3 regions of the Thiorhodovibrio winogradskyi genome follow, and region 3 is predicted to be linked to each of the others. Evidence: predicted binding sites of a transcription regulator. Region 3 holds the regulator's gene; each other region holds the start of a gene.
The links. Region 3 encodes FNR, which switches genes on or off when oxygen is low (the NO sensors DNR and NnrR bind a similar motif). Its sites were predicted from a motif close to TTGATNTANATCAA; they were not measured.
Positions count from the first base shown of each region.

Region 1: the regulator FNR is predicted to act here: its motif matches at 2,258-2,271, upstream of Thiowin_RS12715 (hydrogenase small subunit).
Region 2: the regulator FNR is predicted to act here: its motif matches at 1,319-1,332, upstream of Thiowin_RS21755 (multiheme c-type cytochrome).

Region 1 covers NZ_CP121472.1:2,811,829-2,815,109, reverse strand. Annotated here, with positions in the region: gene hybA (hydrogenase 2 operon protein HybA) at 1-794, opposite strand, end outside; gene Thiowin_RS12715 (hydrogenase small subunit) at 810-2,081, opposite strand; gene Thiowin_RS12710 (cytochrome c3 family protein) at 2,707-3,281, shown strand, end outside.
Region 2 covers NZ_CP121472.1:4,727,454-4,730,734, forward strand. Annotated here, with positions in the region: gene Thiowin_RS21755 (multiheme c-type cytochrome) at 1-1,161, opposite strand, end outside; gene Thiowin_RS21760 (multiheme c-type cytochrome) at 1,603-2,937, shown strand; gene cobT (nicotinate-nucleotide--dimethylbenzimidazole phosphoribosyltransferase) at 3,215-3,281, shown strand, end outside.
Region 3 covers NZ_CP121472.1:3,026,047-3,029,327, reverse strand. Annotated here, with positions in the region: gene nhaD (sodium:proton antiporter NhaD) at 1-947, opposite strand, end outside; gene fnr (fumarate/nitrate reduction transcriptional regulator Fnr) at 1,161-1,919, opposite strand; gene Thiowin_RS13705 (sulfur globule family protein) at 2,127-2,504, opposite strand; gene Thiowin_RS13700 (hypothetical protein) at 2,958-3,188, opposite strand; gene Thiowin_RS13695 (hypothetical protein) at 3,185-3,281, opposite strand, start outside.

The sequences.
Region 1 (3,281 bases), 210 kb from region 3:
ATCAGATACTGGGTGCCGCCGCTCTCGGTCTCGCCATAGAGATGCGGATGGTACTTCTGGGCCTCGGCCGCGCGCGTCTTGCCGCCGAGTTGATTGAGCGGAAACTCCACCCGCTCGCCCGGCTGCATGGCAAGCCGCCGATGGCCCTCGGCGCGCAAGTCCTCGACCCGGCCAAACAGGCTGGCTCCGGTCGGGCAAGCATCGCAACAGGCCGGGATCTCGCCCTCGGCGATGCGTGGCGCGCAGAGTTGGCATTTGACAATCTGCGGGAAGGTTTTGTCGTACTGGAACTTGGGGATATTGAAGGGGCAGGCCAGCTGACAATAGCGGCAGCCGATACAGGCGTCCGGGTTGTAGCTGACAATGCCGGTGAAGGGATCTTTGGTCAGTGCGCTGACCGGGCAGGCTGAGACACAGTCCGGGTCGATGCAGTGCATGCAGGAGCGCTTGATAAAGCAGGCGTCCGGGTCATCAAGATCCGTGCGGCTTCCCTCGGCCACATAGGCCTTGATCTTATTCATGGTGCGACCATTCAAATCGTCATCACCATCCCAGGCATCTTGAACGCCATAGGCCTGGTCGATGGCGCCATCACCGCTCATGGGCATGTCATTGGCGACCTTGCAGGCGACCTCGCAGGCCTTGCAACCAATGCACAGATTGGCATCGTACAGGATACCGATGGCATCCGGCGGCAGCGTCTTGCAAGGGCGAGCCTGAACCGGGGAAGCACCGACGGCAACCGCGCCACCGGCGGCCATGACTTTGAAAAACTGACGGCGATCGATCTTCATGGGTGTTCCTCCGTGTTAGGTCTCGCTGACTTCGGATGAGGGGTTGGTCGCGCTCCGGGCTTCCGCCTCTTCGAGCGCCTTGAGTTTGCTGTTGGCGCCAAGCGCATAAACCAGGGTACCGCCGCCGATGGCACCAGCCACGGCGGCGGAGGTCAGGGTGACGCCGCCGGGGTGCTCGGTGATGATGCCGGGGAAGATGGACGGTGAGGTGAGCGAGACATTTTTTGCCTGCTCATGCAGCGGCTTGTGGAAACCAACGCCTTGCTCGGAGCAGCCAAAGCAAGGATGGCCAATGCCCACCGGCCAGGTGTTGCCGCCAACATCGCCGAATTCGATCACCGGGCAGTTGGCGTAGGTCTCGGGCCCCTTACAGCCAAGCTTGTACAGACACCAGCCCTGACGATGACCGTCATCGCCGTATTCCTCGGCAAAACGACCGGCGTCGAAGTGGGGACGGCGCTCGCAGTTTTCGTGAATCAGACGGCCATAGGCGAATTTTGGCCGGCCCTTGGCGTCCAGCTCGGGCAACTGGCTCAGCGTCAGGTAATAAAGGACAGTCGAGAGAATGTTGTAGGGCGAGGCTGGACAGCCGGGCAGGTTGATCACCGGCAGCGCGGTGCCATCGGATTTGCTGATGCCATAGAGTTTCAGCGCTTCTTGAATGCCGATGGCGCCGGTTGGGTTGGGTGCGGCGCTCTGCACGCCACCCCAGGAGGCGCAGGAGCCGATGGCGATGGCCGCGGCCGCGTGTGGGGCGATCCCGTGCAACATCTGCTGCGGTGTTTTGCCCGCGACCTTGCAGAAGTTGCCATTGTCGGCAGTGGGCACCGAGCCCTCGACCACCAGGATGAAGCCGCCCTTGTTGTTCTCGAGCGAATCATGTAGCGCCTGCTCGGCCTGATGACCCGCGGCGGCCAGCAACGTCTCGGAATAGTCGAGCGAGATCAGATCCAGGATCAGTCCCTCGACCGTGGGGTGGGTGGCGCGCAGCAGGGATTCCGTGCAGCCGGTGCATTCCTGAAAATGCAGCCAGATCACCGGCGGACGCGCTGGGCCGGCGGCGGCCTGTTCAACGGCGGCGAGTACCTGGCCGGTCATGGCCGCCGGCAGCCCCATGGCCGCTGTGATGCTGGTGGCGAACTGCAGGAAGCGACGGCGATTGAGGCCGTGGAGTTCCAGATGATCTTCCATGTCGGGCGCCAGGGCGGTTTGCTCTGGGGCTGGCGGGGATGATGAAAGGCTCCCAGGACCGGGGGCATCGGAAACAGACTTGAGTCGATCATTCATGGCGCGTTCTGCCTGACTGCTGTTGTCGTTCGCTGGCTTAAATGGACTTGGGCCGCGTGGTTAACCCCAGTTGGCCTGTCAAGAATATACTAAAGTGCTAATATGCTTATGTGCTATATTACTTATAGTCCGGATTCAGCCTGCTGTCCAGCACATGTAAGGATTGCCCAAAATCCTTGATCTCAATCAGTTTTTAACGGGGTTTTTTGCTCGGTTATTGTGTCCTGGCATGGGTTTTAATGCGATTCGTTCTCAGTTTTTTTAATATAAGGGGTTGTGCCTAGCAACCGCGCTCAATTGTTATGAGTCAAGTCCTTTATCGGAAAGGTAAAGGGGCGGCCTGTTGATGATTCCCTGCTGATGATTCCCTGCTGATGATTCCCTGCTGATGATTCATTGACCGGGTTGTTGGGTTTTTACCCTGTGGGACGCTGGAAGACCTGAGAACTCATTGCAGGCGCCGCGCATTGCGGGAGGGAGATTCGCCCGAGGTATTGCCCGGGATCAATCAGGCGCGCTTTTCCCAAGCGAGCGCGCGCGTTTGGCGCTATGGTCGCCCTGTCGAACGACTGGCCTGGGGCGGCTCTTTTCGGCCTGGGGTTGGTTCTTTTAGTTGACGGATTCGATGATGAAAAAACACCTTGCACTTGATCCTGACCGGCGCGCCGGCGGATTCGGCCGAACGACACACTTGTCACCGCTGGGCTTGGCAAAACGCCTGGCCCAGTCCCTTCCCTGGTTCCCCTTGGCACTGATGCTGGCGCTCGGTTTTGCTGGTCCGCTTCCCCTCATTGCCGCATCGGCCCCGGAGTCCGATGCGCAGTCAGATGCGCAGTCCGATGCGGAAACCGCCATGACACTCCCGGCTGTCAATGCGCAAGCCGCTGCCGAGCAACGCGCCTGTTTGCGTTGCCATGGCATGGCCACCATGGCCTATCGCGATCCAGAGAGCGGAGAGATTGTCAGCCTGGTTGTCGATCAGAAGGCTTTTAACCACTCGGTGCATGGAGACCAACCCTGTAGTCAATGTCACGCGGATGGGTATTTGGACTATCCGCATGCTCCCGAACAGCCAGCCTCGGAGTTGAGCTGCGTCCAGTGCCATGAGGATCACCCGGAGAACACTGACCGGGTGAATTTCACTGTCATCGAACGGGAATACCAGGCCAGCGTCCATGCGCTCTCCGACGACCCGGAGGC
Region 2 (3,281 bases), 1.7 Mb from region 3:
GAATTCCAGCGGCTCGTCAAAGGGCAGCGGAGTCAGTAGTCCCTGCTCATACAGGCCCTTCATAATGGCGGCCGCCGGCTCGCCAAACTTGCCGTTGTAAAGCTGCACCACCGCATCGAATTGATCCATGAAGCTGGCGGTGAAGGTCTTGCCGTGGCACTCCAGGCACACCATGCTCATAATCTGGCGCCGCCGGTCTGGCCCCACCACCATCTTGACCTTGCCAGTGCCGCCATCGGCCTTGGTCAACTCGCTACCACGTTTGGGCGGCTTCTGGTCTGCCGGGAGTTCGAGTTTCTCGCCACTCTCAAGCACCACCAGATATTGCCGCGCTGAAACCGGGGTGTTCAGGCTCCAGGCGTTGCGCAGGCCCACATCGTGAGTGGATGGAATCTTGCCGGCGCCGCCCATGTGACAGGTCACACAGGTGGGCGCGGCCTTGTAGTCCTGTCCGGCAATCCAGGTATCGGCATCCAAATTCATCGCCTCGCGATTGGCTTTGTAAATCATGCCATGCTTGGATGCCTCGAAGACCTCTTTGTCCGGAGAGTCCGGCCCTGAGTGGCAGCGCACGCAGGCATCCGGCTCGCGCGCCTGCGCCTTGGAGAAGGCATGGCGCCCATGGCAGGAGGAACAGGAGCCCTTGGAACCATCCGGATTGATGCGCCCGATGCCGGAATTCGGCCAGGTCGTCGGATCCAGACTACCGTCGCCACGCACCTTCACACGCGAACCATGGCATTGATCGCAGCCAGCAGCCTGCATGGCCGCGCCGGTCAGATTGTGCGCCAGCGCCGGCACCCGCTCGCTAATAATGGCGTGAGCCTCGGCATGCACCGAGCCGGCCTGTTCCTCGAACTCCTGCTGATGGCAACGCCCGCAGTCCTTGGGTGAAACGATGGTCGCGATGACCTGTCCCTCGTGGGTGATGGCATCGACATCGGCACTGTCAGCCTGATGGCAATCCAAACAGTTGACCCCCGCGCGCTGGTGAGCACTCTCACGCCACTGCTCGGCAAGTCCAGGCGAGGCCTTGGCGTGACAACTGACGCAGTTCTCGCCCTCGGGATGACCCCAATGACTGGGGTCCAATTCGACCTTGGCCGCCTGAGCCAAGGCACCCGTCACGCATAAGACCAACAACAGAATCGGATGCTTCATGAGCGCACCTTACAAATTACCGGATGAACATCAATGTATTGTGAGCTTGGCTGCAGCAGAAAATTTTCCAAAGGGATCCGCGTATCCGCGACCGCCCGCGGTGGGAGCCGGAACGATACGCATCTCTGGCAATGATGAGCAGGCGCTGAAATGAAGAATGCTTCAAATCAAGACCATCCCGCTGTGGAATGCATTAATTAGAATATTCTAATTTAAGAAAATTAAGCGCTAATCATATTGCGCAGGCGACCGGTTTCCTCTCTGATGACAGCCCGCATGATTACAACAAGAAGCGGCGTGGCTGGCAATCTGGTTTATTGACCTGCGCCATGTTTCACGGCACCATTGCTGTGTCATTATGCGATGGCTCAACCGAATTTATTTCGGTCACAGTGCTTCTCCAAATTACAGCCGGTAAAGAGACCACCGGGAGGATGGCCCATGATTCCAAATCAACTTCAATCCCGCACAATACGCGCGGTTATCGTGGCGGCTGCCTTCGTGGCATGCGCCAGCCTGAGCGCCCGTCTAGTGGCGGAAGAAGACTCCAATGGCGCGGAAAATATTCATCACGTGTCTTCCGAGGTATGCGCCAATTGCCATCAGGACATCTATAAACAATGGCAAGGTTCAATGCATGCCAATAGCACGGCATTGACTGATCCTATTCACGGCACTTTCTATAAACAGGAAGCCGGCGACCCCACCGAGGAAGGCGTTCTGCATAAAGCGTCGGGCAAATACCCTATCTGCCTGCAATGTCACGCACCCAATGCCGCGCTTGATAAGACCACCAAGCTTGACGCCAAACCTGCTTATCTAGAAGGTGTGAATTGCGTTGCCTGTCACACCCTTGCCAGTTATAAAGGGATCGAGGGTCCGGACGGCAAACTGCGACTGGGCGTGCAGTCCTATGAAGTCGCGGATGTACTGCAGGGACCATCGGGCATGAATAACAGGCTTGCCGAACTGGCCAGCAGTGGAGATGACCTTTTCGGCGGCGCTGGTGTTGGCGCTGCTGACTCGCAAAAGCCCAACCCGCATTTGGGTGAACCGGTGGAATTCGAGGGCAAGGAGATCCCGGCCCTGCCCATGGCCGGCAATCCCAAGCTGATGAAAAGCTCTGACTCCTGCATGGGCTGCCATGATCAGCGTAATAATCCCCATGGCGTGCCTCTGTGCCAGACCGGCAATGAGTACCGGCAGAGTGACTCCGAGGTCAACTGCATCGCTTGCCACATGCCCATTGCCGACGGCCTGGCAAATCACGCCATGGGTGGTGGCCATGATCCAGCCATGCTCAAGCGCGCACTGATTTTCGATATTGACACCGAAACCGAGGGCGACAACCTCAAGACGACCGTTTTTATCAAGAATCAATTGCCGCATTCCATGCCCACTGGCGCACCTTTCCGTAACGTCTACCTCAAGCTGACGGCTTATGATGACAGTGGCGCGGTGGTATGGGAAAACGCCGAAGAACACCCCGGCAAGGATGACCCCCAGGCGTACTTCTCCTACTCGATGCAGGACGATGAAGGCATGCCCGCCATGCCCCCGGTCGCCACCAAGCCTGGTGACGACACACGGCTCGCACCACACGAAGAGCGCACACTGGTCTACGAGATCCCCGCCACGACCGTCGCCCTGGTGCGGGGCGAGCTCTACTACAATCTGCTCTGGCCAGTCCTGGTTGAGAAATTCACCCACCTACCCAAGGAACTGACCGACCCGGTCCTGATCGCCGTGGCCGAAAACCCGATCAGCGAGGACTAGCCCCAACCCAACGCCCGGCCCTGCCGGGCGTTCTTTTGTGGGCATGCTCTCATCACCGCTTGCCCTCGCCTTCCTGCCGCTTCTGGATGTGATTGACGGTCATCTGCTGCCAAGACAGCCGTCATTGGTCCAGCACAAACAAGCCAAAGAACCGGCGCGCAGCGGCTTTTTTCATTGGGCCTGGCCGCACTTTAGGCGACAATAACCACCTCTGACAAACCTTCCGAGAGCTCACTGAACGAGGCCAATTTCCCTGAACACCCAAACCTCTCCCACCATCGAATGGCTCGGCATCGCCGCCGCCCAACCCAGCACCAAACACCGCGCAAACGCCGAGGCGCGCC
Region 3 (3,281 bases):
TACGCCAGACCCGTCATCATGCCCAGGACCGGCGGCAGGTGGTAGTAATTGTGAAAGCTCACCGCCGTGGCAATGGTCGCGAGGAACAAGAGCACCACCCGAATGGCGCCGCGCTTCATGCGTACGCGCTCCTGGCTCGGCGGCGGCTTGACGTTGGGAATTTCCTTGTGCATGAACCAGGCTGGCACCGCGAAGCTAACCAGCGCGGGGATGAACAACCGGAAGAAGGACTCGAAATCAATAATGCCCTTCTGCCAGACCATCAGGGTGGTGATGTCGCCAAAGGGGCTGAAGGCGCCGCCTGAGTTGGCCGCGATCACGATGTTGATACAGGCCAGGCCAACAAACTTGGGACTGTCGGCGCCCACCGCCATCACCACTGCGCACATCAACAGCGCGGTGGTCAGGTTGTCGGCCACCGGCGAGATAAAAAAGGCCAGAAAACCCGTCATCCAGAACAGCGTGCGGTAGCCAAACCCCATGCGCAGCAGCCAGGAGCGTAGGGCATCGAAAACCAGGCGCTCCTCCATGGTGTTGATGTAGGTCATGGCCGCGAGCAGGAACAAAAACAGCTCGCCGAACTCCATGATGTTGTGTCGCACCGCTTCGGCCGCCGCATGGGGGCTGCCGTGATGGGTTTCGTAGTAGTAGGCAATGAGCAGCCAGATCGCGCCAGCCGCCAGCATCACCGGCTTGGACTTGCGCAGATGGGTAAATTCCTCCGTCATCACCAGGCCATAGGCGACGACAAAGATCAGCAGCGAGGTCAGTCCCACCCAGGTGGTGGTCAGATTCAGATGTGCGGTGCCGCCCTCGGATGCCAGCAGGCCGCCAGAGAAGAACAGCAAAAGTGTTCCCAGCAGCGCGCTGCTGATGCCGATGGAGGCGCGGCCAAGACCAGCCAAGGCCGGGAGATGACGCGCAGGTTGATCGCGAAGGTCATGCATGACAGGAAATCCTGAAAGAGACTGCAAATGCCGGTTGCCTGCAACCAGCCGGGCGGAAAAGGGCACTAAGGATGTCGTGATTGCGCCGCCGATGCAAGGCGGGTTGACTGTCCCTCGCCTTGCGCGCAAGCGACGGTATGGAGGTAGATGTGTTTTTTTGCGCGATGGTGGCGGGCTCGGCGGCTCCGGCAAGGGCGCCAGCCCGCAAGAAAATCAGCTGGTTTCGCGCTTGCCCGTGCGGTTTTGTGCGATGCCCGCCAGGGCTTCAATACGCGGCATGTTAAGTACCTGAACATGTTTTCTGTCAACATCCAGCATTCGCTCGTCTTGAAAGCGGGTAAACAGCCGGCTCACGGTCTCAACCGCCAGGCCTAGATAATTGCCAATCTCATGCCGGGACATGCTGAGGTGAAAATCCGTAGTCGACAGACCGCGCTTGCCCAGACGTTGGGACAAACTGACCAGAAAAGCCGCCAGGCGCTCCTCGGCATTGCGTTTGCCCAGCAGCATCAGGAGTTCGGATTCCTCGACAATCTCCTTGCTCAGCAGGCGGTAGAGTTGATGCTGTAGCGAGGGCAGGGTGGCCGCCAACTCCTCGAGCCTGCGGAAGGGAACCTCGCAGATCGCCGAAGTCTCAAGCACCCGCGCCGAACAGGCGTGAAAATCCTGATCGATGGCGTCCAGGCCGATCAACTCACCGGGCAAGTGAAAGCCAAGCACCTGCTCGCCGCCCTCTGAGCTCGGGGTGTAGGTCTTGACCGACCCGGTCTTGACGACAAAGAGAGATTGAAAACGCTCACCGCCGTAAAACAGATGCTCGCCGCGATGCAGCGGCCGCGAGCGCTTGATCACGCTCTCCAGCTTCTCGACATCCTCGCCTGACAAGCCCATTGGCAGGCAAAGGGCGTTAAGCGAGCAGTTGCGGCAAGCAACCCGGATATTTTCGAAAGAAATAATTTTATCCTGACTCAAGGCGCTCCACTCCGATCAGTTTTTTGCCATTTTGCAGCCGTCATTGACGGAGATCAAGTGGAGCCTCCCATCAGGCCAACCCTAGATGCAAACAGGGAATCGAGCAGGCACAAAAAAGCCGCGCCTGGGTCGGCGCGGCTCGGAGCCCAGCTCAGGCACTCGGTGCCTGGGCTGTCTGCGCTGTGTAACAGACTGCTAGAGTCAGTCTTACTTGGATTCGCCGCTGTTGGCCGGAGCCGGAGGCGCGCCATAGGGAGCACCATAGGGAGCCGGGGGCGCGTAGCCATAACCCGGATGGCCGTAGCCGCCATAGGGGTAGCCGTGGCCATAAGGGCCATAGCCATAATAGTCACGGTTATAGCCATAACCGCGGCCACGTCCTAGACCGCGACCACCACCCGACATGCTCATGTTGAAGTCGCCATAGCCGTCGCCCAACATGTCACCCAAGCCATCACCCCAGCCATCATTGTAACCACCGGGGCCGCCCCAACCAGGACCCCACCAAGCCTGTGCGGTACCCATAGAGAAGGCGGCAGCGCCAGCAATGGCGGCAACGCCAATCATCTTAGAAAACTTCGTCATTGTCTCTCTCCTAAATGGTAACGTCTTTCGGGTAAGCAGTTGATGTCAGAACAGGAAACCAGGACTGCCCGGCCATCTGAAAGGGTCGGGGCCGAGTGGGTCGGACCCGCGTGAGTCGGTCCAGCTTGTCTGGCTCAGTTGGCCCAGGTGACAGCTTAGGCCGATTCCTGCCGACTGTCGGGTCACCAGACTTTCTTGACCGCTCCCGCGGCCCCGACTCGCGCATTCGCCGAAGCGAATAACTCAAGAGTATACGTGCAGCTTCCGCGCTTGTGAAGTGCTGACGCACCGCATTTGACGCGATTTGACAAGGGGAATTGTCATTTCCACCATCATCGCCGCCACTACAGGGTGCTGCAAGAGACATTGATTCTTGAGCAATGCACAAGAAGTTAAGTGACTCAAGCGCATGCCAGAATCCTAACTGTCGCAGCCCCGCGGCGCCAAGCGCAATCAATGCAACGGTGGATCCACAGCCGGAACCTTCTCGACCGGCGCGACTTGCTTGTCCGGACGGCGCTGAGGGGTTGCGTCTTCGGGCAGGTCGCCGATCATCATGACAGTCGTGGGGTAAACGTCGAGATCGCGCAGACTCACGCGCAAATGCTCGCTATCCCAGCGCAGCTCGTTGAAAATCGCCGAGGGGGAGCGCAGACGCCGCGACAGGGTGCCGGCGCTAATCATGCGCACCGGCCCCGCCACGCTCTGCTCGGTGAGGTCAAAGGCATCATGGACATGACCCGCGAGCAGCGGGCGTTTGGCGAGTTCCTTAAGAGC